DNA from 2 places in the Bacillus sp. GW823-FHT06B01 genome. Region 1 is predicted to be linked to the other one. Evidence: a T-box and tRNA genes for the amino acid it is inferred to sense, from the RefSeq annotation. Region 1 holds a T-box; the other holds one or more tRNA genes.
What was found. A T-box is a leader RNA that pairs with one kind of tRNA and senses whether it is charged. The one in region 1 lies ahead of AC1Q8N_RS09130 (valine--tRNA ligase), so its partner is inferred to be a tRNA-Val.

Region 1 (6,908 bases):
ATTCGAAGGCCTATTCTTATCGACAGCACATAGTGATGCAGATATTGAAGCGACGATTGCAGCAGCTGAAATTGCAATGTCAAAATTAAAAGCTTAATTGTTGAAAGAAAATCGCTCTCCATAAGGGGAGCGATTTTTTTTATTCATAAAGTCAGCTTTCCATACATAAATCTGTAATGACATATAGTTTGGGAGGGGGAAAAGAAGTGGCAACAGATCATTCATTACGTTTTTCATTAAAAGAATCTGTTTGGTTCCAAAAAGGACAGGAAGTCGAAGAACTTTTGTCAATTTCGTTAGATCCAGACGTTGAGATAGAAGAGCTTGATCATGAAGTTATCGTGAGAGGGCAATTAGATTTAACGGGAGAGTACGTTGCGCGGCAAGATGATTCGGCTTATTCATTAAGAGATTTATCGCCAGCGAAGTCGATTGATTATGTAGAAACAAGGGAAGATGGGGTTAATGAACTTGTTCATTCCTTTCCGCTTGAAATATCAATTCCGAGAAACCGTGTGAAAGTAATTGAAGAACTATATGTATCTATTGAGGAGTTTGATTATGAATTAAAGGAAAATGGTTGCTTACAATTATTAGCGGATATATCTATCACTGGTTTATGTGATGAAGAAAGAATCGAGGATGAAGAGGAAGAAACAGCGTATGCTGAGTTAGAGGCTGATTCCGCACAAGAAGATGAAAATAGACCCGCCATGCACGTAGAAGAACCAGTCTATAAGGAATCAGATGAGTGGGAAGATTACGCATTTGAACCGTTTCAACTAGAGGAAAGAAAAGAGCAGGAAGTAGAGGAAGAGGAAATAGAAGAACATGAATTTGTGGAGCGTGAAGAGGAGAAAGAATCAACGCCACAATTTGAATTGTTCGGAAGAAAAGATTTCAAGAAAGAAAAAGCGAAAAAACAAGAAGAGCAAGAAGAAGAAACGTATTCACAGCGAGATGAAAATGCACTTTATTTAACGAAAATATTTACGAAAGAACCGGAAGAAGAATTTACAAAGTTAAGAATGTATTTCGTGCAAGAAGGGGATACAATCGAATCTGTTGCAGACCGTTATGAAACGTCTGTACAAAACTTATATCGTGTCAATCAAACAGAAGATATATATTTAACTGCGGGACAAATTATTTATATTCCTGTTTCAAGGGCAAAAGCGAAATAAGTGAGTGTTTTCACTCACTTATTTTCCTAAAGGCAATGTTTTGAATAGAAAGGGTTATTCGTATGGATATTGAATTACGAAATCGCTATGAACCCATTGTAAGGCAATATAGATTGGATACACAGCATATGGAAGAGCACGGAAGTGTAACGAAAATTTACACGAATCAAGGTCCGTATGCGCTCAAGAAAATAGAAGACGGGAAGTTAGAGCGGAATAACTTTTTGCACCATATTCAATATTTGAAGGAGAACGGTTTTTCAAATTATGTACCTATATACCATGCGACGGATGGAAATTATATTTTAAGTGACGGGACGTATAATTATTATTTAATGCCTTGGTTAGAACGTGCGGAAGGCAATGGCGAGGATAATGATCAATACCATAAAATGTTTCAAACTCTCGGGACGTTACATCAAAAAACGGTGAAAGAAGAAACGTATACAGAAGAAGATTTAGAAAAACATTATACAAATATATCCGATCGCTGGGAGAATGATGGTGAGATGTTAGAAGAGTTTCTCGTAGAATCTGAAGCGAAGTGGTATATGTCTCCGTTTGAATTGCAATATTGTACGTACTATCATCATGTAATGAGGGCGCGTGAGTTTGCAATGAAGCAATTAACTGAGTGGAACGATGCGATGAAAGAAAAAGAAAAAACACGTATTACTTTTGTACATGGTAACGTATCGCTTAATCATTTCTTATTTGATTATGAACGGAATGGCTATTTTATTAGTTTAGAAAAATCGAAGTTTGCCACACCGGTGCAAGATATAGTAGGGTTTTATTCTCGGTCTTTAAATACGTATCCAATTGCGCGAAGTGATCGGTTTGAATGGTATCAAATGTACCAAAAAAATTTCCCTTTTACGAAAGAAGAGCAACTACTCATGTTTGCGTATATGACGTATCCATCGCAATTTATTCGGCAAATCCAGTCTTATAAGAAAAGAAGAGGGAGTCGCAATAAGGAAAATGAACTTCTCGGAGTAAAGAGCTTACAACAATCGCATTGGCTCGTTAGCAATATAGAATATTTCCTTTCGCAATTACAAGCTGCCCAGCAAGGGAACGGATAAAGTGAAACTTTAATCAGTGGGGGTCTTACTGCCCGCAAATAGCGGGATAAAGAAGATAAGTAGAGGATGCTACTTATCTTCTTTTTTTGCCCAAAAAGCCGTAGTATTAAATTTATCTTGACGAATAGGGTTTCGTTTTTTACACTATTGTATATAATAATTAACAATCATATAAATGCCTTGAAGGGGAAGAGTATAACAAGAAACGTCTTCAGAGAGGAGAATCATTAGCTGGGAGATTCTCTAGATAGTTATGTTAGAAGGTAGCCCTGGAGCATCTTTTCTGAACGGAATAGTTCTTATTAGGAAAAGACGGATTTGTCCGTTATCAAATTAAGAGTATAAGCAAATTCCTGAATTTGTTTGTAAATAAAGGTGGTACCGCGATGTCCCTCGTCCTTTTTGGATGAGGGGCATTTTTTATTTTAAGGAGGGAAAATAATGTCAAATACGGAAAAGAATTTACCAACTAAATATGATCATATGTCCGTTGAAGAAGGCCTTTATCAATGGTGGCTTGAAGGCAAATATTTCGAAGCAACAGGAGATGAGAAGAAACAACCATACACAATTGTAATTCCACCTCCGAACGTAACTGGTAAGTTACACTTAGGTCATGCTTGGGATACAACTCTTCAAGATATTTTAACTCGTACGAAGCGTATGCAAGGTTACGATGTATTATGGCTTCCAGGAATGGACCATGCGGGTATCGCAACACAAGCGAAAGTAGAAGGAAAACTTCGTGAAGAAGGTATTTCACGTTACGATCTTGGCCGTGAGAAATTCCTTGAAAAAGCTTGGGAATGGAAAGAGGAATACGCGTCTCACATTCGTCAACAATGGGGGAAAGTTGGTTTAGGACTAGACTATTCTCGCGAACGTTTCACATTAGATGAAGGTTTATCTGATGCGGTTAATAAAGTATTCGTTCAATTATACGAAAAAGGCTTAATTTACCGCGGTGAATATATTATCAACTGGGACCCAGCAACACGCACAGCTCTTTCTGATATTGAAGTAATTCATAAAGAAGTTCAAGGTGCATTCTACCATATGAACTATCCGTTAACAGATGGTTCTGGTCATATTCGTCTTGCGACTACTCGTCCAGAAACGATGCTTGGTGATACAGCAGTAGCGGTTCATCCAGAAGACGATCGTTACAAACATTTAATCGGAAAAACAGTTACACTTCCAATCGTAGGCCGTGAGATTCCGATTATTGCTGATGAGTACGTAGAAAAAGATTTCGGAACAGGCGTTGTAAAAATTACACCAGCTCATGACCCGAATGACTTTGAAGTAGGTAACCGTCATGACTTACCACGTATCTTAGTAATGGACGAAGACGGATCAATGAACGAAAAAGCTGGTAAGTATAACGGTATGGATCGTTTCGAATGCCGTAAAGCGTTAGTGAAGGACTTACAAGAAGCGGGCGTATTAGTAGAAATTGAGCCTCATATGCATTCAGTAGGTCATAGTGAGCGTAGTGGTGCAGTTGTTGAGCCTTACTTATCAACACAATGGTTCGTAAAAATGGCTCCACTTGCTGAGAAGGCAGTAGAGCTTCAACAAAAAGAAGAAGAGAAAGTAACGTTCGTACCAGAGCGTTTCGAAAACACATATTTACGCTGGATGGAAAACATTCACGACTGGTGTATTTCTCGTCAATTATGGTGGGGACACCGCATTCCAGCTTGGTATCATAAAGAAACTGGTGAAGTATACGTAGGTACAGAAGAGCCAGCAGATATTGAAAACTGGAATCAAGATAACGACGTACTGGATACATGGTTCAGTTCAGCGTTATGGCCGTTCTCAACACTTGGCTGGCCGGATGAAGATTCAGCAGACTTCAAACGTTACTATTCAACAGATGCACTAGTAACGGGTTATGACATCATCTTCTTCTGGGTATCTCGTATGATTTTCCAAGGTTTAGAGTTTACAGGCGAGCGTCCGTTTAAAGATGTATTAATTCACGGTTTAGTTCGTGATGAGCAAGGACGTAAAATGAGTAAATCTCTTGGTAACGGTATTGATCCAATGGATGTTATCGAGAAGTACGGTGCAGATGCAATGCGCTATTTCTTATCAACAGGAAGCGCACCAGGTCAAGATTTACGTTTCAGTATGGAAAAAGTAGAGTCTACTTGGAACTTCATTAATAAAATTTGGAACGCATCACGTTTCGTATTAATGAACATGGATGATATGAAGTATGAAGAAATCGATTTAACTGGGGAAAAATCAGTTGCGGATAAGTGGATTTTAACTCGCTTAAACGAAACAATCGAAAGCGTAACGCGTAACATGGATAAATATGAGTTCGGTGAAGCTGGTCGTTCATTATACAACTTCATTTGGGACGATTTCTGTGACTGGTACATTGAAATGGCGAAACTGCCACTATATGGTGAAGATGAAGCAGCTAAGAAAACAACTCGTTCTATTTTAGCTTACGTATTAGACCAAACAATGCGTCTATTACACCCATTCATGCCATTCGTAACAGAGAAGATTTGGCAACATTTACCGCATGAAGGCGAATCTATTACAGTAGCAGCATGGCCAACAGTTCGCGAAGATTTACAAGATACAGAAGCTGCGGCAGAAATGCACCTTCTAGTTGATATCATTCGCTCTGTTCGTAACATCCGTGCAGAAGTTAATACGCCAATGAGCAAAAAAGTTCAAATGCAAATTAAAGCAAAAGATGAGGCTGTACTTGCTCAACTTACGAAAAACAGCTCTTACATTGAGCGTTTCTGTAACCCAAGCGAATTAATAATTCAAACGGATTTACAAGCACCAGAAAAAGCAATGACTGCAATCGTATCAGGTGCAGAGTTATTCTTACCGTTAGCTGATCTTATCAATCTTGATGAAGAGAGAGCACGTCTTGAGAAAGAATTTGAGAAGTTCGACAAAGAAGTAGAACGTGTACAGAAGAAACTTTCAAACCAAGGTTTCGTAGCGAAAGCTCCTGCAGCAGTTATTGACGGAGAGCGTGCGAAAGAGCAAGACTACCTAGAAAAACGTGAAGCAGTTCGCCAACGTCTAGCAGATCTTGAAAAGTAAAATATTTTTTAGAGGCTCACTATATTGGTGAGTCTCTTTTCTTTGCGTATAATAGGAGTATGAAGGTTGTCTTTTGAAAGGGGAAAGCATACGTGATACATACATACGAAGAAGCGATAGGGTGGATTCATAGCCGATTGAAGTTTGGTATTAAACCAGGATTAGAAAGAATGAGATGGATGCTAGAAGAGCTCGGAAATCCAGAGCGTCACATAAAATGTGTTCATCTTGCTGGTACAAATGGAAAAGGTTCAACGTTAACATATATGCGCTACATGTTAGAAGATGCAAAATATAAGGTAGGAACATTTACCTCTCCATATATTGAAACATTTAACGAACGTATTAGTGTGAACGGGACACCAATTGCAGATGAAGAGATTACTGAACTTGTAAAGATGGTAAAGCCAGTCGTTGAAAAACTAGATGGGACAGATTTAGGGGAAGCGACTGAGTTTGAAATTATTACTGTTATGGCAATTTGTTATTTCGGTAAAGTTAATTTCTGTGATGTTGTTTTATTTGAAACAGGGCTTGGAGGGCGTTTTGATTCTACGAATGTTATTCATCCTGTTCTCACGATTATTACAAATATCGGCCACGATCATATGCATATTTTAGGGAATACACTAGGAGAAATTGCATATGAAAAGGCGGGGATTATTAAGTCTGGTGTTCCGGTTATTACTGGTGTACGAGATGAGGAAGCATTGCAAGTCATTCAAAAAGTTGCAAAGGAAAATCATGCAAACTTATACGAGATGGGCAAGCATTTTACAGTGTTACATAAACAGTCTGGCGAAGATGGAGAACAGTTCGATTTCATTTGTCCTTTCGCCACCTTTGAAGATGTGCGAATCTCAATGAAAGGTGTTCACCAAGTAGGAAACGCAGCACTTGCACTTATGGCAGTCATGTATGTCAAAACATACTTATCATTTTTAATTGAGGAAGAAGAAATAAGAACTGGATTACAGGAAGCGTATTGGATTGGGCGATTTGAAAAACTGCAAAGCAATCCAGATATTATTATAGATGGTGCCCATAACCCAGAAGGTATCGAAAGTCTTGTGAAAACAGTAGAATCACATTACAAAAATAAAAATGTAATAGTTTTATTTACTGCCCTAGGTGATAAACAATTGCATAATATGGTAGATCAATTAGAAACCATTGCCGATGAAATTATTTTTACAACATTCGCCTTTGATCGTGCTATTTCTGCTGACAAGCTTGCATCGTATTCAAAGAAAGAGTCAAAACTAGTTTTTGAAAATTGGAAAGAGGCAATTGATACGAAGGTTGAAATGATTGGAGAAAATGATGTTTTTATCATAACAGGTTCTCTTTATTTCATTTCGGAAGTTCGAAAATATATTTGCGAGAAAAACTAGATAGTCTTTGCTATCTAGTTTTTTTGTTCTACAAATGAAGTCAAATGCATACATATAAGATAAATATATAGGGTTATTTGGCGAATTCCTCTGACAAATATCTCGTTTTTTTGTGAAATGAATATGATATGATGCGGACAACGATAAGAGGTGAG
Region 2 (6,908 bases), on a different contig from region 1:
GAAATCGCGGAATAGCCCAGTAAAAAGACCCCTGGAATAATAAGAAGCAATGCAGCTCCAGCCTTTGAACTAGCATAATTTAATGCATATCCTGCATAAGGAACTGTAATATCCGCATATTTCCCAATGACATTCTCCGCACGTACTGGTTCTAAATCAGGGCCGTTGTTGTTATCCCCTTTTGTTTCATACGTTACTTTTCCATTTGTATCTTTCACACCGATAATACGGTGAGTGATAATTTTTTCATCTTTCTCTTTAAAGGTAATAACATCACCTTTTTGATATTTCGAACCATCTTTCGTCGGTTCTATCGCAATGATTGATCCTGTTAAAAATGTCGGTTCCATCGATCCTGATAGCACTGATTTAAATTGATATCCCAGCACTGTTGGATCTCCGCCACTCGCTTTTGACGAAATAACTATAAAAGCTAGAAAAACCATTAATGCAAATAAAACAAACGAGATAACGTTGCTAATCACTTTCCAAATTAATTTCATCGTCTCTCTCCCTCTCCGTTGTTTTATATTATTTGGAGTATATAATACTAAATCAGTTCTTTAACAAGAACACAACTAAATAATATAACGAACAACTCGTAAATGCAATAAGAAAATTTACAATTATTAGTTATTTTACATATACAAAAAAGACTGTGACAAAGTCTCTTCACAGTCTTTTTACTAGTAATTTATTTTTCTTCTGATTTCATTTCTGTTGTATTTCGGCGTAGCACTACAAATAAAATGGCTCCAAATAGTACAGCGGCACCTATCCCAATGCTTATTATTTTCAAATTTGATTCATTTACTTCAGGCGTAGCCGTATCTTTTTTAGGCATCGCAAAAGTAACATCTTCTTTTGAAAGAACATTTATCGTCGCAATTGTTTGATTATTTTTCGTGATGTCAACTGCACCAACTACCTCACCACGATGAATTCCTTTATGATACAAAGAATCTTTATCTAATGAAGCCGCACGGAAAATCGTCCTCACATTTTTACCTTCATCTTTCTTAAGCATAAGCTCTGCACTTTTTTCAAGCTCGCTATCAATATCTTTATTTAAATACGTTGCCTTTTGATGCCAGCTATGTTTATCTAATACAGTTTGCTTCACAAATTGACCGAAAGAATAATCCGCCATCTGCTTCAAATCTTCATAAATTTCAGGTCTTTGGGAAGCCATTACTACATTTATAATGCGATTGCCATCCTTCTCATTTAATAGAACGAGTGTATTACGCGCTTCATTTGTAAAACCCGTCTTCCCGCCAATGCTATATGGATTTTCAAAATAAGTAGACTTATTAAAAATAGAAACCGTCTGGCTAGATGTCGTAACCGTCGTCCTTTTCGTATTCATCGCTTGTAAAATCTCAGGATACTTTTGTACACCTCTCGTAATCATAGCCATATCATACGGCGTCGTATAATGGTTTGGATCATGCAATCCATTTGGCGTTACAAAGTGACTATCTGTAGCCCCTAATTGCTTTGCTTTCTCATTCATCATATGAGCGAACTTCTCAACATTTCCGCCAATACGCTCCGCAATCGCATATGACACATCATTTGCACTCAGCACCATTAAAATCATAAGCGCAGTATTTCTATTAATCGTCTCACCAGGTTGAAATTCAATTTGATAATTACTCTTCTCTTGATCTAATGCTAATTGTGAAAACGTAAATTGATCCTCTGGCTTCGTATGCTCCATAAGTAAAATCGCTGTTAACACTTTCGTCATACTAGCCGGAAATGCACGATGATGTGCGTTTTTGTTATACAAAACATCTCCAGTTTTTGCATCAATCGTAGTTGCAAACTGACTAAAAACATTTGGTCCTTCCGCAGGTGGTGGTGCCACTTGTTCTGGATTCACTCCAACATTCGTCTCCGCACGTAACGTCATAGGTGTCAAAAAAAATAAACAAATAACGGTAATAAAAGCCAAAACTTTCTTAAAATTTACCATATGACTCTCCCTTTTCACTATACTCTCACAGTTTAAAAACTGAATCTACCAATCCATATGTAATTTGTATTAAATTGGAAGAATATTCACTGTTTTTTACTATATCATATTTTTACGATGAAGAACATAAATATACAATAAAAAATAAGAAGGAGTTATTCTTTCTTATCCTTCTCATCAATCAACGAATCTATTAACTTTTGGCTAGCTTCTTCAGGCGTAATCTCATCTGTCATCCCCATAAACGACCAACCTTTAGAATCGACCCACTCAACAAACTCTTGTAAAAACTCATCATGTGTAACATCCACATCAAGAATTGAGCCATTAATCGAAATCGTTCTATTTCTAGATACGCGCATCTTGAACGTTTTTCTTACCATTACAATAATTCTCCCTCTACTACTGAATATTTATAAAGTGAAACTTTAATCAGCCTTCACCAATCGGGCTTTTACGAGCAGCCTGCCACCACCTAACTTCTTTGCTTTCGCTAAATTTTGAGGTGGGGATCTTACCGTCCGCAAATAGCGGGGTAAAATAATCTTGTATCTCTGTTATACATGATTTTAAGTAAATTGTAAAAAGGATATATTGGCCAATTTGCATATTAAACCCGAAAATCTATCATCCTGCCAAAATATCAAATGATATGGAATTGATCAGAAATGACTGAATAGATCCACATAAAAATAAAACAACTTCCATTTTATCACACCAAATACAAATGACTTTCGTACAATGAAATGGACTATACTACAAGAAACCTTAAAATGAGGAGGAACTCTATGGCGCGTTGTACGTATTGTAAAACGAAGTGGACAATAAAAGATGTATGGTCAATACTCGTGACATTTGAAAAAGATTGTCCGTATTGTTTCGGAAGACAATATCTATCAAAGAAAACATTGAACGCTATGCCAGAACTTATAAGCTTACCTTTACATTTCTTATTCCCTTTTCTTGTCGATTTAAGTGATGAGGGTCCTTTAGATTGGTATCGAAAAAAATAATATAACCGCTTTATTCGAACCCACTCTTCATTATATTCTCTCTTATATATTCCTTAATACACAACTAGCATAATTCCAACTACTTTCCCTTTAAATGATTAATATAAAAATGTTGTAAAATTTCAGTCAATTATATATAATTGCTTTAGCATACAGATTAAAGATGCTGTTACATACGCATTTTGAAGATCCCGTAGCTCAGCAGGGAGAGCGCCACCTTGACAGGGTGGAGGTCGTGAGTTCGAGCCTCTCCGGGGTCATAAAAAAAAGAAACCATATCAACCTTCTACGTGATATGGTTTCTCTTTTTTATGTAAGTCAATCACTTCCCACCAAACATCTTCTCCAAAGACTTCACATTAGCAAACAATACTTCTTTCAAGTTATCATCTGCAACGATTTTATAGTCGCCATCTTTGTTTTTCTTTAAGTTCAATGTAACTTCGCGAGTTGCCATGATTGCATCTTTATCTGATAAGTGTTTGACGATTGCTGATGTCATCGTTTTTCGATTGCTTTTTCAGACTGTTCTTTGTCTTCGCTAAATGCGCTAGCAAAGGCCATTGGCATAACTTCTCCCATTGCTTTTGTTACAGCAACAGATAGATCAGCAGATGTAATTTCCACTTTCACTTCTGCTTTGTCATCTTTTTTCGATACTTCTTCTAGTTTTTCAAATTTAAAGTTTTTTGTAATTGCACTTAGCATTGCTTTTGCCTCAGCATCATCTGTTTTTTCATTTAGTTTGTTAAATTCCTTGTCACTCTCAACAAATGTACGAGCCTTTTCTATATCACCTTTTTGTATCGCTGTTAAAAATTCTTCTGTAGTATCTTTCGGATTTGCACACCCTGCTAAAACGCCTACTGTTAATCCTACTACCATCATTAACAGTAATAGTTTCTTTATCTTTTGCATGATCATTCTCCTCTTATCTTTTCTAGTAAGTCATCACTATATAATAGTATAAAACTGACATTACAAACATTTTTTAGTATAGCATTTATATGATTCCTTTTCTATTCATTCCCAAAAGATAAAGAGCCTTGCAGCTTTCCTACAAGGCTCTTTTCTATCAATCCGTATCCGTGGCACAGATGAACCACATTTTCTGCTTCTTACTATCTAACACCATCCAAGTAGCATCCCACGCAACATCATAAAACCAATCTGTCCAAGGACTATAGCTTTCAAAAACTTTAATATCTTCGTATCGATCTTGGAACATATATTGACATAGATTAACTGCTAATTGTTTTGCGATAACTGGTCGTTCCTTACATGTTTCATATGCTCCGCCCGACAAAATTTGAGCGGCAATGCTACCATCAAGCATGACTGCCCATTGCTCTTTAAAACGAAACTTATATTTTTCTGACGTATGTATTTTTAACTCTTCTAAGCTATTGATTATATCTAAAGAGTTACAGATTCTTCTAAAGAAGTGCTCGTGTCCATCTTTCCAATATGGTACTTCTTTGAAAAAATTTTCGTTATGTACTTTAAAACAGCTTATAACCGCTCCGCCATTTACGTTTTGTTCCTTGAATGTATGTATGAGTTTCTCAATAGATGAGTCATTCGTTTCTATTTTTTCAAACGTTCCTGTTTTCCATCTCATAACGCCCACTACTCTCTATTAAAAATTTGTTTCTTCATTATAAATAGCAAAATAAAAACCAGCAACTTTAAGATTGCTGGCTTATCTCTTATTCATATTCGAAAAAACAATAACAATTGCTCCAATTATATAATGCCCCGCTACCATCCACATACTCCGATCAAAAATCATAAGTGACACCCAAAGCGATATATTAATAGCAGCAAATACTACATATAAAATGAAATCTTTCTTTTGTAGCGCCTCTCTATTCATTACAATGTAAATCGCACCGATAGGAGGAAGGATGAAACAAAGGAAAAAGACAAACATTTTTCTTAACGACCATAGATATGAAGTTACTGTCTGCATAGGAATCTCCTTTTCACTTTATAGTACTTTTAACATTAGCCTCACGATTCTATATTCTTCACCATCAGGCTCCTTTATGATTAAAGGTGAGTGAGGTTCTGTTTCTTCTATCATTGTGAATACTTCTGTTTTTTCTTGTACTATGTTGGATTCACTGTTTTTAGTAGGTTTTTTACTTGTTTCAATTTTCTTCGTTACTTCTCCAAGCCTTTGTCCAACTTTTTCAGCTTCGGCAGGTTCATTCGTAACGTAGTATTCTTGATCCTCCCATACTAACATAGGTGGCACTTGTTCTCGTTTGTTACATATTATATAAGTAATACTAGCTATAAGTAGTAGGCATGTTAATAAAAAGAAGATAGTTTTTTTATTCATATACTATGCTCCCTATCTATCATTTTATTAAATTATATAATATCCATTATATGTAGTAAATGGATGTCATGGGAATTTTCGGATTTTATATCAAAAAGAAAAACCTTACTACAGTAAGGTTCCATTTTTATATTCTATAGTGATTGATTTATTAAAACGATCATTACGATAATCGCTATAAACATAACGACTAAACAGCCGATCATTTTATAAAAGCCTCTTTTCGTTAACGTCCCACCTTGAACGTCTTTCCGAATAAATAAGAATACGGCTAAAAATAATACAAGCCCAATGCCAAAAGCATACATCATTTGCATATGTTAATCTTCCTTTCTCTCTTCCATCTTAATATCTTTTCGATAAAACAACAAATGAGATAAAAACTGTACTCATCGTAAGTGCCATAAGTATGTTTAATAGTTCAACCGCAGATAGTGTAATTACGTGTAGATTTAAACCGAAAGAGAAAAGAAGGTAATATGCCGTTAGCGCAAAAAAGCTGAAGAACATTCCTTTATAACGAATGAGTTTCATTCGCTCATCTTTTTCTTTAAATTGCGGATGTAAGTAACTTAAGCAGAAACACATAATCATCATCGCAAGTACTGTATACGTTGGAGCCGGTGGTGCGGAATGCGTCATTATGCCCGCTAATATCATGGTTCCACTCATAATAAAGAAAATAATTCCCATAATTAAAAAGTACTTTTGTGAATAATTCATCCCTATTCCCCCTCTTCTTTTCCTTCATAAATAAATACATGTTCTATCGTTGTCTGAAATGTTTTCGCTATTTCAAATGCTAATGGAAGTGATGGATCATATTTTCCTTTTTCAATTGAAATGATGGTTTGTCTGGAAACTCCAAGTTTCTCAGCCAATTTTTCTTGAGACAGTCCAAATTTTTTTCGGTATTCGACCATTTTATTTTCCAAGGAAATTTCTCCCTCCTCCCTTATATCGAGTATATATGTAAAGTAAACTTTACGTCAAGTTTCCTTTACATTCATTTTGTTTATTTTTCGTTCTATTTATATAGAAGGAACTTTTTCATTTTCAGCACGTCTATTTTGAAATGAAACATGGAACACTGTAATGAACCGTTACTATATCTCCTCCTCTCTATTTTTAAAATTTAATATCTCCCTATTTGTTTTATCCTTTTAAAATATTTCATTTATTTCTTTATTCCACGAAATGCGTTATTGGTTTTACGGTGTTTTTCGGCATATTTATAGAAACTAACTGTTTATGAAGCATTTTTTATGTTTAGCAACTTTTTTTGTAGAAATCCTTCACTTTCCTTTCAATATTTAACACTATCTAAATAAAGTTTACGATAAATTCATAATTTTTTATTTTTTATACTATATTCCGTTATATTGTTGTATAATATCAATGAAAGCGCTTATTATTTCAATATACATAATTCGAACTCTTTTTTATCGAAACATTCTAATTATTATACTTATATTTACATGCAACAATTTTAGTTATTTGTATAGGTATACCAAATATATCCACACATTTTTCTGTAAAATTACTTTATAACATGAAAGATTAACTT

Region 2: it encodes a tRNA-Val, which carries the amino acid that the T-box ahead of AC1Q8N_RS09130 (valine--tRNA ligase) is inferred to sense. The anticodon was not compared.

The regions. Positions count from the first base shown of each region.
Region 1 covers NZ_JBXAHR010000002.1:402,288-409,195, forward strand. Annotated here, with positions in the region: gene hemL (glutamate-1-semialdehyde 2,1-aminomutase) at 1-97, shown strand, start outside; gene spoVID (stage VI sporulation protein D) at 207-1,184, shown strand; gene ysxE (spore coat protein YsxE) at 1,247-2,272, shown strand; T-box leader at 2,444-2,676, shown strand; gene AC1Q8N_RS09130 (valine--tRNA ligase) at 2,714-5,359, shown strand; gene AC1Q8N_RS09135 (bifunctional folylpolyglutamate synthase/dihydrofolate synthase) at 5,452-6,753, shown strand.
Region 2 covers NZ_JBXAHR010000003.1:498,354-505,261, reverse strand. Annotated here, with positions in the region: gene sipW (signal peptidase I SipW) at 1-503, opposite strand, end outside; gene AC1Q8N_RS15755 (D-alanyl-D-alanine carboxypeptidase family protein) at 695-1,981, opposite strand; gene AC1Q8N_RS15750 (hypothetical protein) at 2,137-2,364, opposite strand; gene AC1Q8N_RS15745 (hypothetical protein) at 2,770-2,994, shown strand; tRNA gene AC1Q8N_RS15740 (tRNA-Val) at 3,182-3,254, shown strand; partial or broken gene AC1Q8N_RS15735 (hypothetical protein) at 3,317-3,912, opposite strand; gene AC1Q8N_RS15730 (hypothetical protein) at 4,070-4,615, opposite strand; gene AC1Q8N_RS15725 (hypothetical protein) at 4,697-4,966, opposite strand; gene AC1Q8N_RS15720 (hypothetical protein) at 4,985-5,341, opposite strand; gene AC1Q8N_RS15715 (DUF3976 domain-containing protein) at 5,476-5,658, opposite strand; gene AC1Q8N_RS15710 (hypothetical protein) at 5,687-6,064, opposite strand; gene AC1Q8N_RS15705 (helix-turn-helix transcriptional regulator) at 6,067-6,276, opposite strand.